2 regions of the Cedecea sp. Ae19-4 genome follow, and region 2 is predicted to be linked to the other one. Evidence: predicted binding sites of a transcription regulator. Region 2 holds the regulator's gene; the other holds the start of a gene.

Region 1 (16,277 bases), 2.2 Mb from region 2:
AGACGGGATCCTGCGCCAGGTTGTGCCGGATTATGAAGCGCTGAAAAACAATTACGAGCTGCTGTGGGAAATGCCGAGCAACGATGGCTATCTGCAGCTGGTTGGCCTGATGCAGAAGTTTATCGACCAGTCGATCTCTGCCAACACCAACTATGACCCAACGCGCTTCCCGTCAGGCAAAGTGCCAATGCAGCAGCTGCTGAAGGATCTGCTCACCGCCTATAAATTCGGCGTGAAGACCCTGTACTATCAAAACACCCGTGACGGCGCGGAAGACACTCAGGATGACCTGGCGCCTTCCATCCAGGACGATGGCTGCGAAAGTGGCGCATGTAAGATTTAACGCTTAATCCCCTCTTACGAGGGGATTTTTCCGACGTATTACAGGATTTAACCTCATGGCTTACACTACTTTTTCACAGACGAAAAACGATCAGCTCGCCGAGCCTATGTTCTTTGGCCAGTCGGTTAACGTGGCGCGCTACGACCAGCAGAAATACGACATCTTCGAAAAGCTGATTGAAAAGCAGCTCTCCTTCTTCTGGCGCCCGGAAGAAGTGGACGTCTCCCGCGACCGCATCGACTTCCAGGCGCTGCCGGAGCATGAGAAACACATCTTCATCAGCAACCTGAAGTACCAGACGCTGCTGGACTCCATCCAGGGCCGCAGCCCGAACGTCGCGCTGTTGCCGCTGATCTCCATTCCTGAGCTGGAAACGTGGGTTGAAACCTGGGCGTTTAGCGAGACCATTCACTCTCGTTCTTACACCCACATCATCCGCAACATCGTGAACGATCCGGCGATCGTCTTTGACGACATCGTCACCAACCAGGAAATCCTCAAGCGCGCCAAAGACATCTCTGGCTACTATGACGACCTGATTGAGATGACCAGCTACTGGCACCTGTTGGGCGAAGGCACACACAACGTGAACGGCAAAACCGTCACCGTGAACCTGCGTGCGCTGAAGCGTCAGTTGTACCTCTGCCTGATGAGCGTTAACGCCCTGGAAGCGATTCGCTTCTATGTGAGCTTCGCCTGTTCCTTCGCCTTCGCCGAACGCGAGCTGATGGAAGGTAACGCCAAAATCATCAAGCTGATCGCCCGTGACGAAGCCCTGCACCTGACCGGCACCCAGCATATGCTGAACCTGATGCGCAGCGGTGAAGACGATCCGGAAATGGCGGAAATCGCCGTTGAATGCCGCCAGGAATGCTACGACCTGTTCGTGCTGGCCGCCCAGCAGGAAAAAGAGTGGGCCGACTACCTGTTCCGCGACGGCTCGATGATTGGCCTGAACAAAGACATCCTTTGCCAGTATGTGGAGTACATCACCAACATCCGCATGCAGGCCGTGGGCCTTGACCTGCCGTTCCAGACTCGCTCCAACCCGATTCCATGGATCAACGCATGGCTGGTGTCCGACAACGTCCAGGTTGCGCCGCAGGAAGTGGAAGTCAGCTCCTACCTGGTGGGCCAGATTGACTCGGAAGTCGATACCGACGATCTGAGCAACTTCCAGCTGTAAACAATGGGCCGCATTACGCTCAGCATTACCGGCGCGCAGTTGATGAGCGAAGAAGAACACCCTTCGCTACTGGCGGCGCTGGAGTCACACAAAGTCTGCGTAGAGTATCAGTGCCGGGAAGGCTATTGCGGTTCATGCCGCACTAAGCTGCTGGCGGGGGAAGTTCAGTGGCTGACCGAGCCGCTGGCATTTATCCAGCCCGGTGAAATTCTCCCCTGCTGCTGCAAAGCACGGGGAGATATCGAACTCGAGATGTAGTGATGTAAAAAAGGCCGCAAATGCGGCCTTTTTCATTAGCGATTACGGCTTATTAAGAAACCGTACGGCTTTGTCCGGGAAGTCGGTAAACAGCCCATCTACGCCCGCCTGGTTATACAGCACGTCGTACAGCTGATTCACATCGCTCACGTAGTCCGGCAACGCGTCCGCCCTCACCGTATAAGGATGCACGGTCAATTTGTTGGCGTGTGCTTCGGTCACCATATCGGTGAGCCTCACGTTCCCTTTGGTTGACGCCTTCTCCACCAGCATATGGTAGTCCGGGCCAATGCCGTCGGCATACTCGGCAATCTGCTTCATCGCGCCCGGCTTAAACATCCAGTCGTAACTGTAGTTCACCCACTTGCCGTCCGGCTGTTTTTCCTGAGTCTCATTCCAGTCGGTATAGGCGATAAGCTGCACCAGGTTAAGGTTCATGCCCATCTTCGGCTCAAGCTCGTTTTTAATGCGCTTCAGCTCGGCGGCGTCAAAGCACTGAAGATAGATCTTGTCCTGCTTGCCGGTGTAGCCGTACTGCTTCAGTACCTCAAGGGTTTTTGCCGCGATATCTTTGCCTTCCTGATGGTGGAACCACGGCGCTTTTATCTCAGGATAGATACCGATGTTTTTCCCGGTGGAATGATTCAGCCCCTGAACAAACTCGATCTCTTCTTCAAAGGTGTGCACCCGGAAGTCGGATTTGCCCATCGGAAAACGCCCCGGATAAGTTTGCACCTGCTTGCCGTTAACGATATCGAAGCCCTCGGTGAACTTCAGGGACTTAATTTCCGCCAGCGTAAAGTCGATGGCGTAGTAGCGCCCGTCTTTGCGCGCCCGATCCGGGAAACGCTTCGCGACGTCGGTCACCCTGTCCAGATAGTGGTCATGCAGCACCACCAGCCTGTCGTCTTTGGTCATCACCAGGTCTTGCTCAAGGTAATCCGCGCCCTGGGCATAGGCCATCGCTTTTGCCGGTAACGTATGCTCAGGCAGATAGCCGCTGGCGCCCCGGTGGGCAATCACGATTTTGTCCGTGGTCTGGGCGAAGACGCTGCTGGTCGCCACCAGCACCACGCCCGCCAGTAAAGATTTTGCCATCAGTTTCATGATGCTCTCCTTAGCCGTTTTTCAGCATTTTTTCATCGTGGTGTTTGCGCTCGCCAATCATCACCACAATCAGCAACAGCACGGCCAAAATACTGCCGCCAATCATCACGATAAAGCCGCCGTCCCAGCCGAAGAAGTCCACGGTGTAGCCGACAATCGCGCTGGCCGCGACCGAGCCGCCCAGGTAACCAAACAGGCCGGTAAAGCCCGCTGCCGTCCCTGCCGCTTTCTTAGGTGCAAGCTCAAGCGCATGCAGGCCAATCAGCATTACCGGGCCGTAAATCAGGAAGCCGATAACAATCATACAGGCCATATCCACACCCGGATTACCCGGCGGGTTGAGCCAGTAAACCACGGTAGCAATCGTCACCAACACCATGAAGAACACGCCTGTCGCGCCGCGGTTACCTTTAAATACCTTATCCGACATCCAGCCGCACAGCAGCGTGCCTGGAATACCCGCGTATTCATAAAGGAAGTAGGCCCACGAGGATTTATCCAGCGCGAAGTGTTTTACTTCTTTCAGGTAAGTTGGCGACCAGTCCAGGATGCCGTAACGCAGCAAATAGACAAACACGTTGGCAATGGCGATGTACCACAGCAGACGGTTCGGGAAGACGTACTTCATGAAGATCTGCTTAGCCGTCAGCTCTTCTTCCGCTTTCTCGCTGTAATCGTCCGGGTAGTCGTTTTTGTACTCTTCAATCGGCGGCAGGCCGCAGGATTGAGGCGTGTCGCGCATCAAGCCGAAGGCAATAATGGCCACAATAATGGCGGCGAAAGCGGGCATGTATAGCGCCGCATGCCAGTCGTTAAACCACGCCATCCCCAGCAGGAACAGCAGCGGAGGAATACCGCCCCCGACGTTATGGGCGCAGTTCCAGACGGAAACAATGCCTCCACGCTCCTTCTGCGACCACCAGTGCACCATGGTGCGCCCGCACGGCGGCCATCCCATGCCCTGGAACCAGCCGCAGGCGAACAGCAGCACAAACATGACTGCGATGCTGGACGTTGCCCAGGGCACAAAGCCCATAAACAGCATCACGGCGGCGGCAAGAATCAGCCCGGCGGGTAGAAATACGCGCGGATTCGAGCGGTCAGAGACCGAGCCCATGATGAATTTCGAAAATCCGTAGGCGATCGAAATCCCTGAAAGCGCAAAACCGAGATCGCCTCGGGAGAAGCCCTGCTCCACCAGATACGGCATCGCAAGGGTAAAGTTTTTCCTTACCAGATAGTAAGCGGCATAACCGAAGAAGATACCCATGAAAATTTGCCAGCGCAGGCGGCGATAGGTCGGATCTATCTGCTCCTCTGGCAAACGCGTCTTATGCGCGGCGGGTTTGAAGATACTTAACATACGAGCCTCCGTGGCGTTGATGTTCAGCGGGAGCAAGCGGCTCCTGCCAAATGTTCTTTTGCGAGCGCATGGTAGTTATCCGGGCGCGTATTTACTGTGAAACATCGCACACAATGTTACATTTTTATTACAGAAAGGCGAAATGGTGCATATTTTCACTAATTATTTTCGTTTATTGCTCGAATTTGCTCGCAATCAAACATTCCACACTTTCTTTGTGGCTGAATAACGGTAAATAAAAAGGGGTAAAGGAGCACCATGTGAGCAGAGAAGCGGACGTGATTATCATCGGTGGAGGGGCAACCGGTGCCGGCATAGCGCGAGACTGCTCCCGCCGCGGGCTGAAAGTACTGCTGCTTGAGCGTCACGACATCGCAACCGGTGCCACAGGCCGCAATCACGGCCTGCTTCACAGCGGCTCACGCTATGCGGTCACCGATGGGGAATCCGCCAAAGAGTGCATCGAAGAAAACCGCATTCTGCGGCGTATTGCCCGCCACTGTATCGAGCCCACGGATGGCCTGTTTATCACCCTGCCGGAAGATGATCTGGCGTTTCAAAGCGGGTTTATCGCCGCCTGTCGCCAGGCCGGTATTCCTGCAGAAGCGTTGGATCCCCGAGAGGCATTACGGCTTGAGCCGTCCGCCAACCCATCGCTTCTCGGCGCGGTTCGTGTCCCGGATGGCACGGTCGACCCATTCCGCCTCACCGCCGCTAACATGCTTGATGCCAAAGAACACGGCGCAGAAGTGCTGACGGGCTGCGAGATCACCGGGCTGATTCGCGAAGGCTCACGCGTTTGCGGCGTGCGAGTCTTCAACCACCTTACCCGCCAGGCAGGCGAGTTTAGTGCACCAATGGTGGTAAACGCCGCAGGGATCTGGGGGCAGCACATCGCAGAATACGCCGATCTAAGCGTAAAAATGTTCCCGGCCAAAGGGGCGTTACTGATCCTCGGGCACCGCATCAACAACATGGTCATCAACCGCTGCCGTAAACCAGCAGACGCCGATATTCTGGTCCCCGGCGATACCATTTCGCTTATTGGCACCACCTCCACGCATATCGACTACGACCAAATCGACAATATGTGCGTCACACCGGATGAAGTGGACACGCTGATTCGTGAAGGGGAAAAGCTGGCACCGGTGCTTGGCCGAACCCGTATTCTTCGGGCCTACGCTGGCGTCAGGCCTCTGGTTGCCAGCGACAACGATCCCACCGGGCGCAGCGTCAGCCGTGGAATTGTGCTGCTGGATCACGGGAAACGCGACGGCATGGACGGCTTCATCACCATTACCGGCGGCAAACTGATGACCTATCGTCTGATGGCGGAGTGGGCAACGGATCTGGTTTGCGAGCGTTTAGGGAATACCACCCCCTGTTCCACCGCCTCGGCGTCGCTGCCGGGCTCCGAACATACGGCAGAACAAACGCTGGGGAAAGTTATCTCCTTGCCACCGACAATTCGCGGTTCCGCCGTCTGGCGGCACGGCGACCGCGCAACGCGGCTGCTGAATAACAGCCGACTCAGCAACAGCCTGGTGTGCGAATGCGAAGCCGTCACCACCGGCGAAGTGCGCTATGCCATTGATGCCCTCGGCGTAAAAAACCTGGGAGATTTGCGCCGCAGAACGCGCGTTGGCATGGGCACCTGTCAGGGCGAGCTGTGCGCCTGCCGGGCAGCCGGTCTCCTGCAACGCTTCCAGCTCACTACGCCTGCACAATCGCTGGAGCAACTCTCTCACTTCCTCAACGAACGCTGGAAGGGCGTTCGCCCTGTCGCCTGGGGAAATGCATTGCGAGAAAGCGAATTTACCGCCTGGATTTATCAGGGACTATGCGGTCTGGACAACGGAGAACAGGGATGAAATTTGACACGATTATCATCGGCAGCGGCCTGGCCGGGCTGACAGCTGGCATAAAACTGGCGGAAAGCGGCCAGCGCTGCGCCATCGTCAGCCGCGGGCAAAGCGCGCTGCACTTCTCTTCTGGTTCGTTGGATTTGCTTTCAACGTTACCGGACGGCACTCCCGTTCACCAGCCAGAGACGGCGCTGGAAAATCTGGCGGAGCAAGCGCCTCAGCATCCTTACAGCCTGATGGGCAAAGAGCGCGTGCTGGCGCTCGCTGCAGAGAGTGAGCAACTGCTGGCCAGGGCTGGCATTCCGCTGGTGGGTCATCATCGCCAAAATCACCTCAGAATCACGCCGCTGGGCAAGCAAAGGGCCAGCTGGCTCAGCCCGCCGGAAGTGCCGCAGGCGCCGTTGCCCTGGCAAAAAGTGACGGTCATTAATATTGCTGGCTTCCTGGATTTTCAGGCAGAGCTGGTGGCGGGTTCACTGTCTGCCGCCGGCTGTAACGTGCACGTCGCCGAGCTCACCCTGCCCGTACTGGATGTCTTACGTAACAACCCAAGCGAGTTTCGCGCCGTGAACATCACCCGGGTGCTGGATCTGCCGGAAAACCTTCCGGCGCTGGTGGATGAACTCAGGCTGCTGCTGGGCAGCGGCGAGGCTATGATTCTGCCCGCTTGCCTGAACCTGGAAGCACGAACGGTGGCCGCCGTGGAGCAAGCCCTCGGCGTGCCGGTAAAACTCCTGCCAACGCTGCCGCCTTCGGTGCTTGGGATGAGGCTACACAATGCGCTCCGCCGCCGTTTTCAGACCCTGGGCGGGCTTATTATGCCCGGAGATACCGTAACCGGCGCTCAGCTTGAACAAGGGCGTATCAATGCCCTGTTCACCAAAAATCATCGTGAAGTGCCGCTGCGGACCCGGCATGTCATCCTGGCCAGCGGCAGCTTTTTCAGCGGCGGGCTGGAGGCTACCCGGCAACATGTCATCGAGCCCATCTTCGGGCTGGACGTGAACATCGAGGCCGAGCGAGCCGCCTGGAGCAAAACAGATTTCTTTACGCCGCAGCCCTGGCTGCAATTTGGGCTAACCGTGAATAACCACTTCCAGCCGTTCCATCACGGGGAATACACCAAAAATCTCTACGCTATTGGCTCGGTGCTGGGGGGCTTTGATCCTATTCATCAGGGATGCGGAGCCGGCGTATCGATGCTCACGGCGCTCTGTGTGGCCAATCAAATCCTTGTTGCCGCGGAGGCTTGCCATGAACCTGCTTGATGAAACCAGCTTTGAAAGCTGTATTAAATGCACGGTCTGCACCACGGCTTGCCCGGTAAGCCGCGTTCGCCCGGAATATCCGGGGCCAAAACAGGCCGGGCCCGACGGAGAAAGGTTGCGCCTGAAAGATCCCTCCCTGTACGACGACGCGCTGAAGTACTGCACCAACTGCAAGCGCTGCGAAGTCTCCTGCCCGTCCGAAGTCAACATTGGCGATATCATCCAGCGGGCGCGGGCCAGATATGGCGAACATAAACCTTCGCTGCGCGATGCTGTTCTCAGTCATACGGATTTACTCGGTACGCTCTCCACGCCTTTCGCCCCGCTGATCAACGCCACGACCGGTTTGAAGCCCGTACGCAAGCTGCTGGATAAAACCCTCAAAATTGATTCCCACCGCGAGTTGCCCAAATATTCCTTCGGCACATTTCGCCAGTGGTATCGGCGCCAGGCCGCGCACCAGGCCAGCTTCCCGCAGCAGGTTGCTTTCTTCCACGGCTGCTTCGTGAACTACAACCATCCGCAGCTCGGCAAAGACATGGTCAAAGTGCTTAACGCGATGGGCATCGGCGTCCAGCTGTTGCAAAGAGAAAAATGCTGCGGCGTGCCGCTTATTGCCAACGGCTTTATCGAAAAGGCAAAGAAACAGGCAAGGGTAAACGCCAGCTCGCTGGAAGAGGCCGTCATGCAGCGCGGGCTGCCGGTTATTGCGACCTCGTCAACCTGTACCTTCACGCTGCGCGATGAATATCCGCATATTCTTGGTATCGACACGGCCCCGGTTCGCGAGCAGATTGAACTCGCCACGCGTTATATCTGGAAACTGCTGGAAGAGGATGGCAGAACGCTGCCGTTAAAAAACACGCCGCTGCGTATCGCCTATCATACGCCTTGCCATATGGAGAAAATGGGCTGGACGCTCTATTCCATTGAGCTGTTGCGCCGCATTCCCGGCGTGGAACTGGTGATGCTGGACTCCCAGTGCTGCGGCATTGCCGGGACCTATGGGTTTAAAAAGGAAAATTACCCGACTTCCCAGCAAATTGGCGCCCCGCTGTTCCAGCAAATAGAAGAGAGTGGCGTAGACCTGGTGGTGACGGACTGCGAAACCTGTAAATGGCAGATAGAAATGTCGACCAGCAAACGCTGCGAGCACCCGATCACGCTACTTGCTCGGGCGCTCGCCTGAAGGTTAAAGGCTGACTGACTCTACGACCTTAATCCAGCCGTGTTCGCTTTCCAGCGGCTGGCCGTTGAACCAGCGGCGCAGCACGTTCAGCGCCATCATGGCGCAAACTTCCTGGCGTATTGCCAGCGCGTGGCGGCTGGTGCCAAACTTCACGGCCAGGCCAAAAGTGCCGTCTGGCGTGGAGATCGCAAAATTTATCTGCTGATCTTCTTCGCCCGAAATCACCAGGGCCAGATCGCTCTGTTGATTCAGGCACCATTCTGCGCTGGACGCTAATGCTTCAGCCAATGTTTCAGGTGCCTGCGGTAAAACGCGGCTCGCCCGGAGCACGGCCTGCGCCCGGTTTAACTGCAGCGTCAGCAGGCCTCCGGTGAACTGTTCGCTCACGGCCAGAGTCAGGGAGCGTTCGCCCAGGCGGCGCGCTATTTGTGCTGGAAGCCCTTCGGTGCCCTCAAAAATCAGACTCTCACCTGCCACGCGGCGGACTTCCGGCCAGACGGCCTCCATCGCTTCACGCTGGCCGGCCGGGCCGGTAAGTTTAAGCTCAATGATCGGCATCGATGAGCGATAGCCCATCACCACGCCCTTCGGCAGCGCCAGCGGATCAAGCGATTGCGCCAGCTCGCTCTCTGAGCGTCCAAAAGTCGTTAAACGCAGGCATATCGGCGGTTCAGGGAGGGTAAAACGTTCACGCAGCCGGGGCATGATTTGTTTGTCCACCATAGCCTTAAACTCTGACGGTACGCCGGGAGTGAAAAACATCAGGCAGCGGTTTAAGGTCAATGCAAAGCCGCAGGCGGTGCCGACGGGATTGTCGATCATTTCACTGTTAGCCGGGATTTGCGCCTGCTTGCGGTTACTCGGCGCCATCACACGCCCGCGCTCGGCAAAAAACTGCTCCATATAGGTTAACCATTCCGCGTGCTCGACCAGCTCAACGCCCGCCGCCGTCGCCGCCGCCAGCGCGCTTAAATCATCGCTGGTTGGTCCCAGGCCGCCGTTAACAATCAGCACATCCGCTTCGTGGCTGCGCTCTTTCAGCACGGCAACCAGGTCAGGCAGACTGTCGCCGACCGTATTGCGGCGCGACATGGGTAAACCCTGGTGAAAGAAATAGTCGGCAAGCCAGGCCGCATTGGTATCGGTAATTTGCCCGTACAGCACTTCGTCGCCGGTGGACAGCATTTCTACTTTTAACATCTTTTACTCCGCAGCAGGGGAACGCCCCACTATAGCGCAGGCACCAAAGAACGGCAGACATAAAAAACGCGGCTAAAAGCCGCGCTTAGACTACTGACCAACCTCTGGGCATAGAAAAAACGCCAAAGGATTCGTCAAAAAACGGAAAATCAATTCATTGATTTTCGGCTGATAACCGCAAAGAGGGAAAAACCACGCTTTTTTCCTCTTTGTCTGCAACATTAACGCGGCTAAAAGCCGCGTTAAGGGATTAGAAGCTGGCGCTCACGCCCACATACGGACCGTCGGCCACGGTGTCGGTACGATCGCCGTCTTTGCCGCCAAGGCTAATATAGCGGTAACCCACTTGCGCTGAAAACGGACGCATAAAGTTCCAGCTTGCACCGGCGCTGGCCTCTTTGTAGTCCTTCACGCTGCTGGACAGAGAGTCCGGGGAATAGTAGTAATCGCCAAAAATGGCAATGTCAGAAGTGATTGGCCATCTCAAACCGCCACCCGCCGCAAGCGCATAACCTTCTTTGCGATCTTTTGCGTGCAGGTAAACGCCACGACCGCCTACGGTTGCCATCATCGGCCCCAGAGGAATATTAAAACCGAGGCCAAGGCCTACGGTATCACCGTTGTCGTCGTTATGCGCATAGTTACCGGTTACCGCGATGCCGCTGCTTTCGGTGCCAAAACCCACGCCGAGGTTAGTGTATTCTTTGCCGACTTCAGCACTCACGCCAATTGCGCTGGCACCTGCGGAAACCAGCAGCAAACCCGCGCCGCCGGCTAAAAGTAATTTATTCATTCCTTGGTTCCTGAAAAAGAAAAAGGGCTGCCCTTAAAAATGCCATTGGATGGCGTGGCGCATTATCTTATTAACGCACTAGAAAATGCCAATATTTCCTTGATTGTAAGAAAATGAAAAGACGCCTTTTTGTGTGACAAGATCAATGCAGCCGGGTAGCGCGAAATGACACATTGAGCAGGTGAATAATAAACACAGTAAAAAAGTGGATTTAAATAAACGCTTTTTTACTGTGAAACCTGGCTCCCAAGGAGGCATTAATGAGCAAGAAAGGATTAACAACCGGCGCAGGCGCTCCCGTTGTAAACAACAACAATGTTGCTACCGCAGGCCCGAGAGGCCCGATGCTACTTCAGGACGTCTGGTTCCTTGAAAAACTCGCCCACTTTGACCGCGAAGTGATCCCTGAGCGCCGCATGCACGCTAAAGGCTCCGGCGCGTTTGGTCATTTCACCGTGACGCATGACATCACCCGCTACACCCGGGCAAAATTATTCTCAGATGTCGGCAAAAAAACTGAGCTGTTCCTGCGCTTTTCCACCGTGGCCGGTGAGCGCGGCGCGGCGGATGCCGAACGAGATATTCGCGGCTTTTCCATGAAATTCTATACCGAGGAGGGCAACTGGGACCTGGTGGGCAACAACACGCCGGTGTTCTATCTCCGTGACCCGCTGAAATTCCCCGACCTGAACCACGTCGTCAAACGCGATCCGCGCACCAACCTGCGTAACCCTACGTATAAATGGGATTTCTTCTCGCACCTGCCGGAAGCCCTTCATCAGTTGACCATTGATTTCAGCGACCGTGGCCTACCGCGCTCTTATCGTCACATTCACGGTTTTGGCAGCCATACCTTCAGCTTTATCAATAGCGACAATCAGCGCTTCTGGGTGAAGTTCCACCTCAAATCCCAGCAGGGTATTGAGAACCTGATGGATGATGAAGCCAGCCGTCTGATTGCAGAGGACCGCGAAAGCTCCCAGCGCGATCTGTACGAATCCATTGAGGCCGGTGATTTCCCTCGCTGGACGTTGTTCGTGCAAATTATGCCGGAAGCCGAAGCGTCACAAACGCCGTACAACCCGTTTGATCTGACCAAAGTCTGGCCACACGGCGACTATCCACTGATAGAAGTGGGCGTGCTGGAACTGAACCGCAACCCGGAAAACTACTTCTCTGACGTTGAACAGGTGGCGATGTCCCCGGCCAACGTCGTACCGGGCATTGGTTTCTCACCCGATCGCATGTTGCAGGGTCGCCTGTTCTCCTACGGTGACGCACACCGCTACCGCCTGGGCGTGAACCATCATCAAATTCCGGTGAACGCGCCAAAATGCCCGTTCCACAACTACCACCGCGACGGAGCCATGCGGGTGGACGGCAACAGCGGCAATGGCGCAACCTACGAGCCAAACAGCTTTAACGTTTTCCAGGAACAGCCAGATTTCAGCGAGCCGCCGTTGAGCCTGGAAGGCGCAGCCGACCACTGGAACCATCGCGAAGATAGCGACTACTTCAGCCAGCCGCGCGCGCTGTATAACCTGCTGAGCGATGAAGAGCATCAGCGTATGTTTGTGCGCATTGCGGGTGAGATGAAAGACGTCCCGGAAAGCATTCAGAACCGTCAGATTTGCCTGTTCAGCCAGGTACATCCTGAATACGGTGCCGGGGTAGCGAATGCACTTCAGGCACTGAAGAACAATAAGTAATACCTTGCAGGGGTTATGCCCCTGCTGCCCACTCTGTCAGCCTGCGGCGGGAGATTTTAATCCCGCCCTGTTTTAACTCCTGCGGCAGCGCCAGCCAGCGCACAGGCCTCTGAAAACGGGGCAGTTTTCCGTCAAGCCAGGCGGCAATGTCGTTAAACTCACATCCGGCACTGATCTCAACCACGGCAACGGGCCGCTGGCCAAATTCAACGTCGTCCACCGGCACCACAAACACCTGCTGAACCGCTGGATGCGCGGCAATTACCCGCTCAACCTCCTCCGGCTGGATGCCCTCCCCGCCGCTGAAAAACTGGTTATCAAGACGCCCGACAATCGTCAGGCGGCCCGAATGCAAAACGCCCCTATCGCGGGTAGCAAACCAGCCCTGTTCATTCACCAGAGGAATAAGTTGCCCGTCCCGCCAGTAGCCGCTGGCCAGGCTATTCGCCTGTATCCACACTTCTTCATCGACGATTTTTACCTTCCGGCCTGGCAATGGAGCCCCCACATCTGGCTGACCGTCGGCGCGTTTGGCGCAAACCGTAGAGGCCAGCTCGGTGAGCCCATAACCACACCAGCAACGCACTCCACGTGCTTCCGCCTGCTGCGTCAGTTCAACGGGGATAGCCGCCCCGCCAAGGAGCACTTCACGCAACGCCAGAGGTTCCTGTTTTTCCAGCAGCCGCCACAGTTGTGTGGGCACTAATGAAGCGTGGGTACAGCCATGCAACGCCTCGTTTATCGATTGCGCGCTTGATATCGCCAACTGGCCGCCGGCATACAGCCAGCGCCAGAGGATCCCCTGCCCGGAAACGTGAAACAGCGGTAAAGATAAAAGCCAGCTATCGTCGGGGCCGTAATGCATCATCGCCAGGACACCCGCTGCGCTGGCAAGGTGGGCCGAGAATGTATGCACCGCTGCTTTGGGTAACCCGGTTGAACCAGATGTCAGCGTCATGGAAGCCAGACGCATCGGCTGCCAGCTTTCGTGCCAGGAAAGTGCACTAGTCAGCGATAATGGAACCACATCCGGCAGAGGTTCGCTGTCGGTCAAAGTTAACCCGTAGCTCAGCGTCATCGACGGTAAAAGCTGCGCCAGCAAACTATCAGGCAACTGAGGATTTAACGGCAGAATGCGCGCCCCACACTGCCATAACGCCAGCCAGGCGAGCAGCGTTTGCGGGCCATTTTTCGCTTTAAGCGCAACACCATCGCCTTCTTTTACTCCTTGCTGGCGAAAACCTCCCGCCAGCGTATCCACGCGCTGGCACAGCGTTTGCCAGGTTAATAGTTCATCGTCGAGACGGAGCGCAACACTTGTGCTCCTGGCATCGGCCCAGTGACGCCACGGCCAGTCGGGAAAGATCATCGAATACGCTCGAGTCCGTCCACGGTAACACACGGCAGAGGGCTGCCGGGCCAGCTGCGCTCAAGCTGAGACTGCATCAGGGATAAAGTATCCAGCCCAGGCAAGGTTCCCGGCGTGAGCCAGGCGGCGATGCGGGCCAGTTGAGTCAAACCGAGGCTGGACTCAATGGAGGAACTGATCACCGCTTTCAGCCCCAGACAATGTGCCGCCGCAACCTGCTCACGCACTTTGTTCAGGCTACCGGTAAGCGTCGGTTTGATCACCACTGCTGAAACGCCCGGCTCAGCGGTGAAAGTAAAATCAGCCTCCCGCAGGCTTTCGTCCCAGGCAATTGCAATTCCCGTATCCCGGCTGAACTCTCGGGACTGCTCGCGGGTTTTGCACGGCTCTTCAATAAAATCGATGCGCGAGCGATGATCCGGGTTGACGTATTTAGCGAACTGCTTCGCTTTGAGCGGGGTCCAGCTGCGGTTAGCATCCAGACGCAGACGAAGTTCAGGCACGGCTTCAAGCAATAAATTAACCACCATGCCATCGCGAACGGCCTCGTACAGCCCCACTTTCACCTTCGCGATTTTTTCGCCCGACATTTCTGCCAGTGCCAGGATCAGCTCGTCGGGGTCGCCGGTGCACAGCGGGGCGGCGCGGTAGTCAGCGGCCTGTGGCAGCGTACCTTCAGCCTCAGCCAGCGCACAACTCAAGCCAAAAGCGACCGACGGCAACTCGGGTAACGGAGTCGATTCATCTGCCAGCCATTGTTCAAGCCAGCGGTCGACCTGCGCCTGAGCCTCCACGAGTGTTTCCTGACTAAATCCCGGCAGAGGGGAAATTTCGCCCCATCCGCTGCGTTCGCCCACTGTCAGGCGCACCAGAAGCCCATCTCTAAATTTGAGACGCTGGTCGCGAAGCACTACGCCAGCCTCCATCGGGATTTGAAAGCGCCACAGCGCCGCGCTCCGCATCACGGATTCCGTTTAAATTTGCTGAAGTCCGGCTGACGCTTCTGGTTAAACGCGTTGCGCCCTTCCTGGCCTTCTTCGGTCATGTAGAACAGCATCGTGGCGTTCCCGGCCAGTTCTTGCAGCCCCGCCTGACCGTCGCAGTCAGCATTCAGCGCCGCTTTCAGGCAACGCAGCGCCATCGGACTGTTCTGCAGCATTTCACGGCACCAGCGAACCGTCTCTTTTTCCAGATCGGCAATCGGTACAACGGTATTCACCAGGCCCATATCCAGCGCTTCTTTCGCATCGTACTGGCGGCACAGGAACCAAATTTCGCGAGCTTTTTTCTGGCCGACAATACGCGCCATGTAGGAAGCGCCCCAGCCGCCGTCGAAAGAACCAACTTTCGGGCCAGTCTGGCCAAATACGGCGTTTTCCGCCGCGATAGTCAGGTCACACATCATGTGCAGCACATGGCCGCCGCCGATGGAGAAACCCGCCACCATCGCCACAACTGGCTTAGGGCAGGTGCGAATTTGGCGCTGGAAGTCGAGCACGTTCAGGTGATGTACGCCGCTTGCGTCCTGGTAGCCGCCGTAGTCACCACGCACTTTTTGGTCACCGCCCGCACAGAAGGCTTTTTCTCCTTCGCCGGTCAGAATAATGGTGCCAATGTTGTCGTCATAGCGCGCATCGGCCAGGGCATTGATCATCTCTTTGACGGTCAGCGGACGAAACGCATTACGCACTTCCGGGCGGTTGATGGTGATTTTGGCGATACCGTCGCTGGATTTGTGGTAACGAATATCGGTGTAACCTTCGGAGCAATCCAGCCATTCAATCGGGGCATAAAGCATTTGTTCATCAGGATAAATCATGAAAGATCCTTACAGGTCATATTGACGAAAGAGGGTTAACAGAGCGGAACTAAACGCGGCGGGAGCTTCACGGTGGGCGTTGTGTCCTGCCCCGGAAATAAGAGCCAGGGAACAGTTAAGCTCGGCGGCAACGGCGCGAAACTTTTCGTCTCGTTCACCGCAAATAAAATGAAACGGCGCGGCTAGCTGGCCAAGTGGCTCACGTAAATCGGGCTGTCGGGAAAGCGACGTTGCCTCAAGCATCCGGGCTAGCGTCTCGGGATTGTTTTGCGCACGCAGGGCGACTAAGTCAGTGCGTTGCGCGCGGCTGAGGGAACGGAAAACAGGCTGCTGATACCAGTCGTTCAACACGGTCTGGATATCTTCGTGCATCAAACGCTGCGCCCAGCGGGCATCGTTCAGCGCTCTCGCCTCGCGATCTGCCCCACTTATCAGGCCAGGATGACTGCCTTCTACCACCAGGCCACGCAGCCCTTTCGACTCAGCCTGACTGGCGTGATACATCGCGATGCGCCCGCCCAGGGAGTAGCCCACGAGCCAATAGTGATTTATACCGTGATGCTTGAGGGTATTTCGTAACGCGTTATCAACCTCGGCAAAACTCTGCACGTGAAGATCGGTGGAACCACCGTGGCCGGGCAGGTCCACGCACAGCTGCGGCCAGTCGGAAAAGTGCGGCTTAATCGCCTGCCACTCATGATGGCTACCAAGAAAACCGTGCAGCCAGACTATGTGTGGCAGAGTTGAACGGTGGCCCGAATGCGGCGCGGCATGAAGGATCATGCCTGGCTAACCAGGGCCAGCAAAT
Region 2 (16,277 bases):
AATTATTCCCCTCACCCCGGCCCTCTCCCCAAAGGGGCGAGGGGGGGAAAACGAATGAGGAGAACACTATTTATTCCCTATCCCTGCCAGGCAAAAGGAAATGAGGCAGCAGAGAACGCTATTAATTCCCTCGCCCTCACAGGCAAAAGGAAAAGCAGTACCAGAGAACGCTATTAATTCCCTCGCCCTTCCAGGGAGAGGGTCAGGGTGAGGGTAAAACCAGATACCGCGTTCTAACCGAATCAGCCACTACACTGGCAACGACTGCGCCTTAACCCGGCGCTTAACAACCCAGCCAATAAGCAGCAGCGCAATCCAGCCGCAGCCCACGTACAGCGAAATACGGGTATCCGGGTGGTAACCAATCAGCCCGATAATAAACACCAGGAACACCAGGCCCACGACGGTCGTCGCTACGCCACCGGGGATCGGGAATTTCAGCGCTTTCGCCTCTTCCGGCGACAGGCGGCGGCGGAAGGCAATCTGCGACAGCAGGATCATTATCCAGACCCAAACGGTGGCGAACGTTGCCAGCGACGCAATCACCAGGAAGACGTTTTCCGGCATGATGTAGTTCAGGTAAACCGCCAGCAGCAGCGCGCAGGCCATCACCACAACGGTGACCCACGGAATACCGTTGCGGGAAGTCCTGGCGAAGATTTTAGGCGCGCTACCCTGCTCGGCCATGCCGTGCAGCATGCGGCCCACGCCAAACACATCGCTGTTAATCGCCGAGAGCGAAGCTGTGATAACCACAAAGTTCAGAATACCGGCTGCAGCGGTAATGCCCATATGCTGGAAGGTCATCACAAACGGACTGCCTTCGGTGCCCACCTGGTTCCAGGGATAAATGGACATGATGACAAACAGCGTCCCCACGTAGAACACCAGAATACGCAGCGGCACGGAGTTTATTGCGCGCGGAATGGATTTCTGCGGATCTTTCGCTTCGCCTGCGGTGATGCCGATAATCTCAATCCCGCCGTAGGCAAACATCACCATCTGCAGAGACATGATCATGCCCAGCCAGCCGTTGCTGAAGAAGCCACCGTTGCTCCACAGGTTGTGGATACCGGTCGCCTGGCCGCCGTTGCCAATCCCCCACACGATAATGCCGATCCCGGCAATAATCATGATGATGATGGTGGCGACTTTAAAGAATGAGAACCAGAACTCCAGCTCGCCGAACACCTTCACGCTCATCAGGTTGATGGCGCAGATAATCAGCACCACACTCAGCACCCAGACCCAGTGCGGCACCGCCGGGAACCAGATACCCATGTAGATCCCGAACGCGGTCACGTCGGCGATGGCAACAATCAAAATCTCAAAGCAGTAGGTCCAGCCGGTAATATAGCCAGCCAGCGGCCCAAGGTTGTCCTGAGCATAGCGAGAAAACGAGCTGGCAGCGGGATTGTGCACCGACATTTCGCCCAGCGCGCGCATAATAATATAGGCCGCCACGCCGCCGATGATATACGCCAGCAGAACGCTCGGCCCCGCCATTTTGATGGCGTCCGCCGAACCGTAAAACAGCCCTGTGCCAATCGCCGACCCCAGCGCCATAAATCGAATGTGCCGGGTGCTCAAACCGCGCTTGAGCTTGTTGGTGTTTTCCATGAATCCAGGTTCCACGCTTTACAATAAAAAAACCACGGAGGACGACTCCGTGGTTACTTAGCAATCAAAAAATTAGTGGGCGGCGGAGGTGACCTGACGCCCCGCTGCTTTGTCCCAGATAGCGGTGATCACCACCATCGCAACGGTCGGCAGCAGCCAGGCAAGTCCCTGATCCGCCAGCGGCAGTTTCGCCGCCCAGCCAGGCAGCATGTCGCTGATGGCCGATGCCTTAATGCCGTCAATCATACCAAACAGCAGGCTTATCAGCATCGCCGGGGCAATAACGCGGGTGGAGTTGTTCCACCACGGACGGGTGAAGCTCAGCACCACCAGGGCAATACAAGGTGGATAGATTGCCGTCAGTACCGGGATCGAAATCTGAATCAGGTGGCTCAGGCCCAGGTTAGATACCACCATCGAGAACAGGCCGAGGATAAACACCAGCGAGCGGTAAGAGAGCGGCAGATACTGGCTAAAGAACTCCGCGCAGGCACAGGTCAGGCCCACGGCGGTAACCAGACAAGCCAGGAAGATCAGCGCCGCCAGGAAGAAGCTACCGGCCCCGCCAAAGGTATGCGCCACATAAGCGTGCAGAATAGCCGCGCCGTTGGCTTTCTGATCGACCAGGTTCGCGCTATCGGAACCGAGGTGGAACAGTGCCAGGTAGATAACCGTCAGGCCGATACCGGCAATCAGGCCAGCCCAAATCGTGTAGCGGGTCAGCAGGCGAGATTCGGTCACACCGCGAGAGCGCGCGGCATTCACGATAACAATCCCGAACACCAGCGAAGCCAGCGTGTCCATCGTCAGGTAGCCGTTCACGAAGCCGTTAGAAAACGCCGCGTTCTGGTAGGCTTCAGTCGCCGTGCTCAGGCCACCGGCTGGCCACAGCACCGCCCCGGCCGCCAGGATCAGCAGCGCGATGATTTTCACCGGCGCCAGCACGTGGCCCACGGTGTCCAGCAGCTTACCCGGATAAAGAGAAATCCCGATCACCAGCGCAAAGTACACCAGGCTGTAAATAAACAGCGGCATATCGCCCATACCGGTCAGCGGAGCAATTCCCACTTCAAAGGAAACGGTGGTGGTACGCGGCGTGGCAAACAGCGGCCCTACGGCCAGGTAGCAGACGGTCGCCAGCAAAATACCGGCGCGGCGGCCAATCGGCGAGCTAAGGCTGTCAATACCGCCGCCGACGCGGGCAATCGCCACGATAGTCAGAACGGGTAAACCTACCGCCGTGACCAGGAAGCCAAGCGCCGCCGTCCAGACGTGCTCGCCAGCCTGTAAGCCAACCATAGGAGGGAAAATAATGTTGCCCGCGCCGACAAACAGCGCAAAGGTCATAAAGCCCAGAGCGATGATGTCACGAGATTTCAAATGATAGGTCATAAAATAAAGCAGCCTGTGGATGTGTGGTGTTGAAAATGCTCAAATTTTTAAACCGACGTTCAGTCCAAATAACGTTCGGTAAAAACGCGGTTATTACCGGTAACGACAGCGGAATATGCTTCTCCGGATCGGTGGCGAAGAATAGTTAGTCGAATTACCACGCAATTTCAGTCGGTCTGGTAATAACAGGGGGGCAATTAAAACGCTTATAGCGTTTGAAGACAAGAAGGGATCGGGAAACCAGAAATATATCCTTTAAAAATACGCATAACCAGTGAATAAAGTTGATTATACGCTTTTGTTATGGCTTATCATGCGGACAAAAAAGCATCAATTCGATATTCATCTCTTAACGAGTGGTGAAAATACAAACAAAAAGGCCAGAAAACTGGCCTGTGGAAAGTGTACTTGACGGTTGCGGTGAATTAATGTGCAGCCACCGCTGACTCAGGAGCGATTAAGCGCTCGGGCAGGATGAACGAAAACGTCGAGCCCTGCCCCGGTACGCTTTCGATATCCAGCCGCGCATCATGATGGCTAAGGGCATGCTTCACGATGGCCAGCCCAAGCCCGCTGCCTCCGGTCTGCCGGGAACGCGCTTTGTCTACTCGGTAGAAACGCTCCGTCAGGCGCGGAATGTGCTCGGCGGAGATCCCCGGCCCGGTATCCTTAACGCTGAACGCTACGCCGTGAGGCAGCCTGCGCCAGGTGACGGTGATGTGCGTCCCGGCAGGCGTGTGATTCACCGCGTTATACACCAGGTTAGAGATCGCGCTGCGCAGCTGCTCTTCGTTACCGTAAACCTGCAGCCCTGGCTCAACGTTAAAAGTGAGCGTTTGCTTCTGCTGGCTCAACGTCTGCGCCTCTCGTTCCACCACGCGCAGCATCAGCGGCACGTCGATTTTCTCATTCATCGACAGCGTGGGCGCGGCTTCGATGCGCGACAGCGTTAACAATTGCCTCACCAGCCCTTCCATGCGTGAAGTTTGCTCGCGCATGGTATGCAGGGCTTTATCCCGCAACGGCCCTTCCAGAGCCTGATCCTGCATCATCTCCAGGTAACCCTGTAACACGGTCAGCGGCGTGCGCAGCTCATGGCTAACGTTGGCAAAGAAATTGCGGCGAGCGCCTTCAAGCTGGTGCATCTGCGTGACGTCTCGCGCCACCATCAGCCACTGCCCGTCGGCGTAGGGCATCACGCGGAACTCAAGATGACGGCCATTGTTGAGTATCAGCGTCAGCGGGCGACCAAACTGCTGCTTCGCCACGTATTGTGAGAATTCAGGGTAACGCAGCAGGTTGAGGATATTTTGGCCGCTGTCGTCAGGCCAGCGCAGGCCAAGCAGCTGTTGCGCCAGGCCGTTACACCAAAAAATGGTGCCTTCTTCGGTGGTCAGCACCACCGCATCGGGCAGCGATTCGGCTCCGCTTCGGAAGCGTTTGATCAGGTTGCCCAACTCTTTGCGGCGCTTTTTATTACGCAGCTGCATCTGGTGCAGCCCGTACAGCAGAGGTTCCCAGCTTCCCCGCCCGGGCGGCGGGGTCATGCTGCGGTCAACCCACAGCCACCAGGAAAGACGAAGTAAATTCCAGAAATGCCAGCTTAACAGGGCGGTCACCGCCGCCAGTAAAAACCACGGCAGGTGGCCAAAAATCAATCCGAGAATTGCCGCTGGCATACAACAGAGCACCAGCTCCAGTACCAGCCTTTTCCATGACAGCCGTTCCAGCACGCGTCACGCTCCTGTCAGCATATTAAAAACGGGTTGAAAAACGATAACCCGTGCCGCGAACTGTTTGCACCATTTTGTCATGACCACTTGTTTCCAACGCTTTACGCAGGCGACGAATATGCACGTCTACGGTACGGTCTTCAACGTAAACGTTCGTTCCCCACACGTTATTGAGCAGCTGTTCACGGCTGTAAACGCGCTCCGGGTGGGTCATAAAGAAGTGTAACAGCTTAAATTCAGTTGGCCCCATGTCGAGCGGATCTTCGCCGGTCATCACGCGGTGTGAGGACGGGTCCAGGCTCAGCCCCTGCATCTCAATCACTTCTTCCACCGCCATCGGGGAAATACGGCGCATCACCGCTTTAATACGCGCCACCAGCTCTTTAGGCGAGAACGGCTTAGTGATGTAATCATCGGCACCGACTTCAAGGCCACGCACGCGATCTTCTTCTTCGCCACGCGCGGTCAGCATCATCACCGGAATTTCGCGGGTCAGCGCTTCACGTTTCAGGTGCTTGATAAACTGGATCCCGGAACCGCCTGGCAGCATCCAGTCCAGCAGGATCAGGTCGGGGAAAGGTTCAATCAGCAGGTTAACCGCGCTGTCATAATCTTCCGCCTCTACCGACTGGAAGCCATTTTGCTCGAGCACAAAGCTCACCATTTCACGAATCGGAGCTTCATCTTCTACGACTAAAATGCGTCTCGCCATGATTTACCCTGTTGAAAAGAGACCATCTCTTATTAATTGTGCGCCAGTATGCGTCAGATTTGTGACAGATTTATGAAAAAGATGACGGCAAGATATTTCACCTTTTTGAATTATGACAGCCATGGATTTTTACTGGCGGTTACGCTGCCAGCTCAATAGCTTATAATCGGTAATTCGCCTCTTTGCCATGGGACAGGTTATGCGCATTCTCCACACATCAGACTGGCACCTCGGCCAAAACTTCTATACCAAAAGCCGGGCCTCTGAACATCAGGCCTTTCTCGACTGGCTATTAAACGCCGCGGTCGAGCATCAGGTGGATGCGATCCTCGTCGCGGGAGATATCTTTGACACCGGCTCGCCGCCGAGCTACGCCCGTGAAATGTATAACCGTTTTGTCGTGCAGCTGCAGAGCACCGGCTGCCAGCTCGTGGTGCTGGCGGGGAATCACGATTCCGTAGCTACCCTGAATGAATCCCGGGAGCTGCTGGCCTGCCTGAACACCCGAGTCATTGCCAGCGCCCGCCATAACAAAGACGAACAGGCGCTGCTGCTCAATCAAAAAGACGGCACGCCGGGGGCGATACTCTGCCCTATTCCTTTCCTGCGTCCTCGCGACATTCAAAGCAGCCAGGCGGGGCTGTCCAGCCATGAAAAACAGCGCTCTTTAATGGAAGCCATCAGCGAACATTATCAGCAATGTTATGCCGCCGCCGTGGCGCTTCGCGGTGACCAGCCGCTGCCGATAATTGCCACCGGGCACCTGACCACGGTAGGCGTCACGAAATCCGATGCGGTGCGTGACATTTATATTGGCACGCTGGATGCCTTCCCGGCGCAGCACTTCCCGCCCGCCGACTACATTGCGCTCGGGCACATTCATCGCGCGCAAAAAATTGGCGGCACGGAGCATATTCGCTACAGCGGCTCGCCGATTCCGCTGAGCTTCGACGAAACCGGCAAAGCAAAAACCGTTTTTCTGGTGACATTCAGCGGCGGAGCGCTAACCAGCGTCGAGCCTCTGGAAGTCCCCATCAGCCAGCCGCTGGCCATCGTGAAAGGGTCGCTGAGTGAAATCGAGCGGCAGCTAGAGCAGTGGCGAAACGCGCCTGCTGAACCCAAAGTCTGGCTGGATATCGAAATCGCCACCGACGAATATCTGCACGACATGCAGCGCCAGGTGCAGGCGCTCACAGACGATTTGCCGGTTGAAGTTGTTCTGCTGCGCCGCAGCCGCGAACAGCGCGAGCGGGTGATTGCCAGCCAGCATAAAGAGACGCTGAGCGAGTTAAGCGTTGAAGAAGTTTTTGAGCGGCGGCTGAGTCAGGAAGAAACCAGCGAGGAGCGCGCCGCCAGGCTAAGAACGCTGTTTGCCCAAACCCTTTCAGATTTGCACCAGCGGGAGGAACAGGCATGAAGATCCTCAGCCTGCGTTTAAAAAACATTAACGCCCTGAAAGGCGAGTGGAAAATTGATTTCACCCAGGAGCCTTTCGCCAGCAACGGGCTGTTTGCCATCACCGGCCCCACGGGCGCGGGCAAAACCACCCTGCTGGATGCCATTTGCCTCGCGCTGTACCACAAGACACCGCGCCTCAGCACCGTGTCGCAGTCGCAAAATGACTTGATGACCCGCGACACCGCAGAATGCCTGGCCGAAGTCGAGTTTGAGGTAAAAGGTACGGGCTATCGCGCCTTCTGGAGCCAGAACCGCGCCCGCAACGCGGCAAACGGCAACCTTCAGGCGCCGCGCGTGGAGCTGGCTCAAATCAGCGACGGCAAAATCCTGGCGGATAAAATCAAAGACAAGCTGGAGATTATCGCCGCGCTCACCGGGCTGGACTACGACCGTTTCACCCGCTCAATGATGCTCTCCCAGGGGCAGTTCGCCGCCTTTTTAAACGCCGATGCCAACGACCGCGCCTCGCTGCTTGAAGAGCTGACCGGCACGGAGATTTACGGCACCGTTTCCGCCGCGGTGTTTGAAAATCATAAGCAAATCAAAAGCCGCCTTGAAAACCTGCTGGCTCAGGCTTCCGGCGTCGCGCTACTAACCGCTGAGCAGCAACAGCAGCTTACCGAGAGTTTGCAGGCGCTCACTCTGGAAGAGAAAAAGCTTTCCGTGGAGCACCAACAGCAGCAGCAGCACCAGCAATGGCTCGCTCAGCTAACCCGGCTTTCTGCCGACAAAGCCCAAAAGCAGCAGGCGCTGGGCACAGCCAGTCAGGCGGTCAAAGACGCAGAGCCCATGCTGGCGAAACTGACCCGAGCTTTGCCCGCCGAAAAACTTCGCCCTGACTGGCAGCGGCTGCAGGAAAAGCAGCAGTCGCTGAAGCAAAACAGCGAGGCGGCGGAGAAAGTGAATACCCGCTTACAGCAGCTTTCCGTCCGCCGGCAGCAAACCCGAATGCTGGCCGCCGAACAGGCTCAGCGGCTGAAGAGAGAAGCTCAGCAGGTCGAAGACTGGCTAGCGGCGAATGACCGTTATCGACTTTGGTCTGCCGAACTGACGGGCTGGCGCATGGCATTCACGCAGCAGCAGCGCGACGAAAAACAGCTTACTGAGCTAAAGCAGGCGCTCGAGGCCAGTCGGCAAAAGCTGCATGCGCTGCCGGAGCCAAAGCTTAGCCTTTCTCCTGATGAAGTGAGCGCTCATTTACAGCGGATGCTGGCAACCCGGCCTGCTCGCCAACTGTTGGCTACTTTGCAGCCGCAGTTTGCCACGCTGGAGAAACGCAAAACCGAGCAACAGCGCGAGCTTGTCGAGCTGGAGAAACAGATTGCCGAGCGAGACGTTGACCTGGGGCAAAAGCGCCAGCAGTACAAAGACAAACGCCAGCACGAAGCGGATCTGGAAAAAGTCGTCGAACAGGAAAAGCGCATCCAAAGCCTTGAAGCCGAGCGCGCACGCCTGCAGCCTGACTCGCCGTGTCCGCTTTGCGGCTCAACCCAACACCCGGCTGTAGAGGCGTATAAGGCTCTCGAACCTGGGGAGAACCAACAGCGCCTGGCCGCCCTTAAGCAAGAAGTGGCTAAACTCGCAGAGCTTGGCTTTGCCCTTAAAGGTCAGCTTGATACCCAGCGCCAGCAGCGCGAAAAACTGGCGCAGGCCAGCAGCACCATTGAGGCAGAGGAAACGTCGCTCTCGGCCCGCTGGCAGCAGCAGTGTGCGGAACTTGCCATCGCTTTAACGCCTCAGGACGATCTCAGCGCCTGGCTTGACGAGCAGGAACAGCGCGAGCTGCAGCTGCGGCAGCTTGGCGAGCGGCAGGCGCTGGAGGCGCAATATCAACGCGACAGCCAGCAGCATGAAAAACTGAAAGCAGACTACCTGGCACAGCGCGCGTCGCTGCAAGCGGGGCTGAAGCAGGCCGGTCTCCAGCATCCTGAGCCTGGCGAAGAGCAAACCTGGCTGGAAGCTCGCCAAAGGGAATCTCAGCAATGGCAGCACCAGCAGGACAAACTGCCGCAGCTTCACCAGCAGCTCTCCGCTCTCGGCATGTTGCTCTCAACCCTTGCGGACGATGGCTCCGCCCCGCAGCCGCTGGATGAACACGAGCATCAGGCGGCGCTGCAAAACTGGCAAGCGCTGCATAACGATTGCAACCTGCTGGAAGGTCAGCGCCAGTCTCTGCAGGAGCAACTGAAGCAAAGCGAAGAAGAAAGCACGGCGGCTCAAACGCAGTTCAGGAATGCGCTTTTGGCCAGCCAGTTCAGCGACGAAGCCGATTTCCGCCGCGCTCTGCTGGAAGAAGCCGAGCGCCTTGAGCTGGAACAGCGTAAACAGCTTCTGGAACGCCAGCATCAACAGCAGGTCACTCTGCTGGAACAGGCGGAAAGTGCGTTGACCCAACACTTATCGGCGCGGCCAGAAAATCTGCATGAAGAAACAGATCCTGGCGCACTGGAGGCGAAAATCACGGCGCTGGCCCTCCAACTGCGTGAGAATGCTTCACAACAGGGTCAAATTACCCAGCAGCTGCGGCACGACGAGGAAAACCGCGTTCGCCAGCAAACGCTGATGCAGGAAATAAAAGCCTGTGAAGCGCAGGCGGAAGACTGGGGCTACCTCAACGCGCTTATCGGTTCCAAAGAAGGGGATAAATTCCGCAAATTTGCGCAAGGCCTGACGCTGGATAACCTCGTCTGGCTGGCAAACAATCAGCTCAATCGCCTGCACGGGCGCTACTTGTTACAGCGTAAAGACAGCGAAGCGCTTGAATTACAGGTGGTCGATACCTGGCAGGCCGATGCGGTACGTGACACCCGCACGCTTTCCGGCGGCGAAAGCTTCCTGGTAAGCCTGGCGCTGGCGCTGGCGTTATCCGACCTGGTCAGCCATAAAACCCGGATTGATTCCCTGTTCCTGGATGAAGGTTTTGGCACCCTGGACGCGCAGACGCTGGATACCGCACTCGACGCGCTGGATACGCTGAACGCCAGCGGCAAAACCATCGGCGTGATCAGTCACGTTGAGGCGATGAAGGAGCGGATCCCGGTGCAGATTAAGGTGAAGAAGATTAACGGGTTAGGTGTCAGCCGGCTGGATAAGGCTTTCGCGGTGGAGTGATCCTTGCCAGGCTCTCACCAGAGGGAACGCTCTTTAAGTCACAAGTACGCTTATGAAGGAACGGTTAAGGTTCCGTTCACTTCCAGTTCGGTTTCATATGTCACCACCGCATCGGTGAACGTCTCAGGGGAATCACCGTCATTCCCCTGAGAACCCGGACTCCCGGCGAAATAAATCGACCGCTGAAGCGGCAGACCTCCGTTTTATCTCCCAGTCCTGGGCCGGCTGAGATGCGTTCCCGACGCTCTCAGCCTCCGGCCGTTCCCGACGTCCGGACCCTGGCCAGTCGGAGAGAAAACGAAGGCGATTTAAGCCTGAACCGTGTTTCGCTTTAAACCCGGTACTAGCTTCAACTACGCTGTCGCTTCTGGTTTTTCCCTTCCCCCCTACTCCTCTCCCAGAGGCATAGGGAAAAAACCACGTTTCCGGCATCTGTTTTCCGCCTCTCCCCTTTGGGGAGAGGGCTGGGGTGAGGGGCGATTTACTTCTCTATCGGCCACAGCCACGCCGCACCGCGAACGCCGCTGGAATCCCCGTGCACCGCTTTGCGAACGGGCGTTTCACACTCGCCGCCAAACACCCACGGTTTGATCAGCTGCGGCACCGTCCGGTATAAACGCTCCACGTTGCTCATCCCGCCGCCCAGCACGATCACGTCCGGATCGAGAATGTTGACGATATGCGCCAGCGACTTCGCCAGACGCGTCTCATAGCGGCTGATAGCCAGCTCTGCCAATGGATCCTGCTGCTCTGCCAGACTGATGATTTCGTGCCCTTTCAGCGTTTTCCCGCTCAGGCGCTGGTAGTCCGTGCCGAATCCGGTGCCGGAAATAAAAGTCTCAATACAGCCCTGTTTGCCGCAGTAGCACGGCACCTCTTTCCGAAAACGCAGTTCGTCTTCATCCATCCACGGCAGCGGGTTATGCCCCCACTCGCCCGCGGTGCCGTTGCCACCGATCAGACTTCGGCCATTGATCGCCACGCCCGCGCCGCAGCCGGTGCCGATGATCACCGCGAAGACGATCGGCGCCCCTGCGGCAGCGCCGTCAATCGCTTCCGACACCGCCAGGCAGTTAGCATCGTTCGCCAGCCTGACTTCGCGCTTGAGCGCCACGCTAAGATCCTTGTCAAACGGCTGCCCGTTCAGCCAGGTTGAGTTCGCATTTTTCACCACTCGGGTATAAGGGGAGATCGATCCCGGGATCCCAAGCCCTACCGTACCGGTCTCGCCCGTGGCTTCTTCCGCCAGCCGCACCAGCTCAACAATGTTTTTGATGGTGGCCTGGTAGTCGTTTTTTGGCGTGGGCAAACGGTGGCGATAAAGTTGTTTACCGTCGTCTGCCAGCGCGATCACTTCTGTTTTAGTCCCACCGAGATCGATACCTATGCGCACAAGAACTTCCTCATTTGGTGATAATTATCAACTACCTAAAATGCAGGCCAAGCAAAGACAATGAAACGAGGCCGTCAATTCGTTATCATGCCCGCTGCGTTTAACTGACAACCTGGGACAGAATCATGCTGTGGTTTAAAAATTTAATGGTTTACCGTTTAAGCCGTGACATCACGCTGACGGCGGATGCAATGGAAAAACAGTTAGCCGCCTTCACCTTCACCCCTTGCGGCAGCCAGGACATGGCCAAAACCGGCTGGGTGTCGCCGATGGGCTCGCACAGCGATGCATTAACCCATGTTGCCAACGGCCAGATTGTGATTTGCGCCCGTAAAGAAGAAAAAATTCTGCCCGCTCCGGTCATCAAACAGGCTCTTGAAGCCAAAATCAATAAGCTCGAAGCGGAACAGGCCCGCAAGCTGAAGAAGACCGAGAAAGATTCCCTCAAAGACGAAGTGCTGCACTCCCTGCTGCCGCGCGCTTTCAGCCGCTTTAGCCAGACTATGATGTGGATAGACACCGTCAACGGCCTGATCATGGTTGACTGCGCCAGCGCCAAAAAAGCGGAAGATACGCTGGCTCTGCTGCGTAAAAGCCTGGGTTCTCTGCCGGTGGTCCCGCTGGCGCTGGAAAACCCTATCGAACTGACGCTGACCGAGTGGGTACGTTCAGGGGATGTTCCGGCAGGCTTTGCGCTGATGGACGAAGCTGAGCTCAAGGCAATCCTTGAAGGCGGCGGCGTGATCCGCTGCAAGCAGCAAGAGCTGGTATGCGATGAAATCGCCGCGCACATTGAAACCGGCAAAGTGGTCACCAAGCTGGCGTTGGACTGGCAGGAGCGTATTCAGTTCGTGCTGGCGGACGATGGCTCAGTCAAACGCCTGAAGTTTGCCGATATCCTGCGCGAACAGAACGACGATATCGACCGGGAAGATTTTGGCGGACGTTTCGACGCCGATTTTATTCTGATGACCGGCGAGCTGTCGGCGCTGATTACCAACCTGGTGGAAGCCCTCGGCGGAGAAGCACAGCGTTAATTGCCGTGGCTGACGCATAAAAAAAGCCCCTCGCGGTGAAACGAGGGGCCTGAAAGTCAGTTATTTATCGGCCAGGTAGCGGCAAAGGTAGGACGTTGGCTCAGCAACCTGCAGATGAAACTCGCTGTGGCCCGGAACGTTAAAGACTTCGCCCGCAGCATAGGTTTTCCACTCTGTTTCCCCCGGCAGCAAAACGTGCAAAGCGCCGCTCACTACGGTCATCTCTTCCGGCTGGGCGGTCCCGAAGGTGTATTCCCCCTCCGCCATCACCCCAACGCTCGCACGGCCAGTGCTGCTGCTGGTAAAACCGATGGATTTTACTTTCCCGGAGAAGTACTCGTTACTCTGAAGCATGGACAGGCCCTTTATCGACATTAGTGAAAAAACCACTATAGAGGCGAACTCTCCGGCCTGTCACGCAAATTGTTAATTCCGTTCAGATAAGCAATTCTGCGGCTAATCTGGCCACCAGTACGTTGGATAAGAGCACCGGCACATCCAGCTGCTTTTGCAGTAAATCCCGGTGTTTTTGATGGTAGCCAAGGCAGTCGAGGACCAGAACATCCGCCCCTTCAGCCATCAGTTTTTTTCCGGCCTCCAGCAGCTCGGCTTCACTACCGTGGATCGGGTTCGCAAGCGAATAAAGCGGCGGATGGGTCAGCTTGCGCCACTTCAGCTCCTGAAACTTAATCATTTCTGCAACCGGCAGAATGATCCCTACCTGATGACCATCCACAATCGACGCCACTAGCGGAGGAATGATACGCTCAGGCTCCAGCAGAATGGCATTGCGGGCGCTTAACCCCGTCAGCGGCATCGTGCTCATCAGCAGGATAACTTCGTAGCCCTGATTATCCAGCTGTTCGATGATGCCCTGCATCGCAATGGAGATTTTGTCCCGCCCGACTGACGTAATGGTGTTATCCGCCAATAGCGTGAGCAGCGTTTCTTCACCGGGGGACGGGGAAAACTGACGGCGAACCTCATCGGGGGAGAGATTGCCCAACAGGCTGACCTGAGAGATTTGTTGTTCAGAGATATGTTCAGTTAAAAAAGGTAAAACCTCACTGACTGACACTTTGCCGACGGTGAGAATGGCTACAGTTGGTTTCATGCTTCGCTCCGCTATTACTCAGTTACCGCCCTCTTCGCTGCATTGCTCCACGTCCGCTATGAAATAACTCCGCCGGGTCGATCATTTTTTGATCGCCACAATCCGCAGCATACAACCAGAGCGACATCGAAATCCTTAACGAAACATCAACTACTGAGCAACATCTCTAAGGAATATATTTTAGCTAAATGAATGAGATAAACGTTTCTCTTAGGAAGAAGGTCGCACGCGCGGCGTACGCCTGATCCTGCCGGTCAGGCTCTCGACGAAAAGTGGCTGAATGGCCATCGCTCGTCCTTAATTTCTTATGGATGAGCGTTAAGTATAGGCTAACTGGCGCGGGCCATTTGTAATGCGCTGAGGATAGATTCCACTACCGCATCAGGAGAGCGGGTAGCGTCCACAATATGACGGGCAACCTGCCGGTAGAGCCCTTCGCGAGCGGCTAGAACATCGACAATTTCGTCGGTAATGCCTTTACCGGTCAGCGTTGGGCGCTGCCCTTCTTCTGGAGAAGCGCTCAGGCGCGAAGCCAGAATCTGAGCCGGGGCATGTAACCAAACCGGGATACCATTTTCCTGCATAAACTGACGGTTGCCCTCAGCCAGCACCATCCCGCCACCGGTCGCCACAACCGTCGCCGGAGCCGTTACGCGCTGCAGCGCATCGGATTCACGAGCACGAAACCCTTCCCAGCCCTCTTCGGCCACAATCTCCGCCACGCTCTTGCCGGTGTGGTTCAGCAGGAAACTGTCGGTATCGACAAAGGCGTAACCCAGCTTTCTCGCCAATGCGTGACCAACGGTCGTCTTACCACAGCCGCGCGCGCCGACTAAGAATAGGGGTTGAGTCATCAAAGATAATCCTCGGAAATGCGGGCCTGAGGCCACAAGGGGCAAAAGCAGGAAAACAGAGTGCGATAATACCATTAAACTAGTACGCGACAAGTGTAAACTTATAATTACAAAAATAAAATCTATCGCTCAAAACCCAGCTATAACGGCATTAACTGATACGTAACAAGTGTAAACTAAATCCACCACCTGCTAACTGCGCCACAATACTTTAAACGCCAGGCCAATGACAACCCTTAATCTGAGATTCGGTAACACATTTATGGTTAGCTTTACGATTAAGGCGTTTCACCTACGCTGAATGTGATCCAGACTCGTTTTAAGATTTCATCATGACAGAGGTATGAACCATGCAAGCTGAAGAGCAGCGTCTTATTGACGGGCTTTTTGACCGTCTGAAACAGGCCGAAAGCCAAAGTGCCACCCGCGATGCGGCCGCCGAACAGCGGATTGCGCAACACCTCAGCCAGCAGCCGGGTGCCGCCTACTACATGACGCAGACGATCCTTATCCAGGAAGCGGCCATGAAGCAGCTGAATGGCAAAATTCAGGCCCTGGAAGCGCAGGTGAGCGAGCTGGAGCAGAAATCTCGCCAGCAGCAAAGCAGCGGCGGTTTCCTTGCCGGGTTGTTCGGCGGCGGCAGCAGCAGTAATAATACTGCTCGTGGCTCCGATCCGATTCCGGGTAGCCAGAACTATGGCACCTCTTCTGCGCCAGGCTACGGCGCGCCACAACAGGGCGGATATGGTGCACCACAGCAACAGGCTGCCCCGGCCAGCGCCCCACGTGCCGGAGGCGGGTTCTTATCTGGCGCGCTGCAAACCGCAGCGGGCGTAGCCGGTGGTGTCGTGGTGGCAGAAATGCTGACCAGCATGTTCCACCGCAGCCAGCCGGAAGAGATCGTCAATATTATCAATGAACCGGCGCCGACCTTCGACAACAGCTCATTCGACTCGGTCAACGACTACAGCCAGGTCGATGACCGTCAGTTCCAGAACCAGGGCGGCTGGCAGTCGCAGGACAATACCGATTACGGTAACGATGATTTTGGCGGCGACGATTACGGCGACGATTACGGCGACGACGACGACAGCTTTATCTAAGACTTTTGCGCCCGCGCGACCTTCAGCAGCCACTTTTCCAGCTCATTGGCAAACTGCTGGCGGTCGCGCTGGCTCAGGCTGTCCGGCCCGCCGGTTTGCACGCCGCTGGCGCGCAGAGTATCCATAAAGTCACGCATCGTCAGGCGTTCACGAATGGTTGCAGGGGTATAAAGCTCGCCCCGGGGATTCAGCGCCACCGCCCCTTTCTCCAGCACGTCTGCCGCCAGCGGAATATCGGCGGTGATAACCAAATCGTCTTTCTCGCAGCGACGCACTATTTCGTTATCCGCCACGTCAAATCCAGAGGCAACCTGCAGGCTGCGAATAAACCGCGACGGCGGCGTTTTCATCCCCTGATTAGCCACCAGCGTGACCATAACCTGAGCGCGATCTGCCGCGCGAAACAGCACCTCTTTGATGACTTTTGGACACGCATCGGCATCCACCCAAATTTGCATTATGGCTCCTGACTTTCGGTGGGAATGGGGGCGATTTTGCCGTGCTTTTGCCGAATGACAAAATTTATCTGTTTCCACCCCGGCCGTTCGCCGTTGCGTGCAAACATAGCCTAAGCGGTAAAAAGCGCGTTAAGAGATTGCTGACAAAGAGGGAAAAAGCGTGGTTTTTCCCTCTTTGTGGTTATCATCCGAAAATCAATGAATTGATTTTCCAGTTTATTTTTATGGCGACACATTGCAGAATTTTATCCCCATTAGATTTGTCAGAAGTCTGGTTAAGCTATTACCATCA

The links. Region 2 encodes PhoB, which activates phosphate uptake and scavenging genes when phosphate is short. Its sites were predicted from a motif close to CTGTCATAAAACTGNCNNAT; they were not measured.
Region 1: glpT (glycerol-3-phosphate transporter) is a predicted target of PhoB. The motif match lies at 4,371-4,390, and genes of this name have one in related genera.

The regions. Positions count from the first base shown of each region.
Region 1 is NZ_JBCHWG010000001.1:2,376,814-2,393,090, forward strand. It holds gene nrdA (class 1a ribonucleoside-diphosphate reductase subunit alpha) at 1-343, shown strand, start outside; gene nrdB (class Ia ribonucleoside-diphosphate reductase subunit beta) at 399-1,529, shown strand; gene yfaE (class I ribonucleotide reductase maintenance protein YfaE) at 1,533-1,787, shown strand; gene glpQ (glycerophosphodiester phosphodiesterase) at 1,830-2,894, opposite strand; gene glpT (glycerol-3-phosphate transporter) at 2,905-4,257, opposite strand; partial or broken gene glpA (anaerobic glycerol-3-phosphate dehydrogenase subunit A) at 4,518-6,135, shown strand; gene glpB (glycerol-3-phosphate dehydrogenase subunit GlpB) at 6,125-7,390, shown strand; gene glpC (anaerobic glycerol-3-phosphate dehydrogenase subunit GlpC) at 7,377-8,579, shown strand; gene AAIE02_RS11265 (nicotinamide mononucleotide deamidase-related protein YfaY) at 8,583-9,779, opposite strand; gene AAIE02_RS11270 (YfaZ family outer membrane protein) at 10,030-10,572, opposite strand; gene katA (catalase KatA) at 10,833-12,281, shown strand; gene menE (o-succinylbenzoate--CoA ligase) at 12,295-13,650, opposite strand; gene menC (o-succinylbenzoate synthase) at 13,647-14,612, opposite strand; gene menB (1,4-dihydroxy-2-naphthoyl-CoA synthase) at 14,612-15,469, opposite strand; gene menH (2-succinyl-6-hydroxy-2,4-cyclohexadiene-1-carboxylate synthase) at 15,479-16,252, opposite strand; gene menD (2-succinyl-5-enolpyruvyl-6-hydroxy-3-cyclohexene-1-carboxylic-acid synthase) at 16,249-16,277, opposite strand, start outside.
Region 2 is NZ_JBCHWG010000001.1:212,283-228,559, reverse strand. It holds gene proY (proline-specific permease ProY) at 250-1,620, opposite strand; gene brnQ (branched-chain amino acid transporter carrier protein BrnQ) at 1,693-3,012, opposite strand; gene phoR (phosphate regulon sensor histidine kinase PhoR) at 3,438-4,745, opposite strand; gene phoB (phosphate response regulator transcription factor PhoB) at 4,768-5,457, opposite strand; gene sbcD (exonuclease subunit SbcD) at 5,657-6,874, shown strand; gene sbcC (exonuclease subunit SbcC) at 6,871-10,026, shown strand; gene mak (fructokinase) at 10,508-11,419, opposite strand; gene rdgC (recombination-associated protein RdgC) at 11,545-12,456, shown strand; gene ppnP (pyrimidine/purine nucleoside phosphorylase) at 12,517-12,810, opposite strand; gene AAIE02_RS00970 (AroM family protein) at 12,893-13,570, opposite strand; gene aroL (shikimate kinase AroL) at 13,900-14,424, opposite strand; gene AAIE02_RS00960 (DUF2076 family protein) at 14,775-15,527, shown strand; gene AAIE02_RS00955 (YaiI/YqxD family protein) at 15,524-15,985, opposite strand.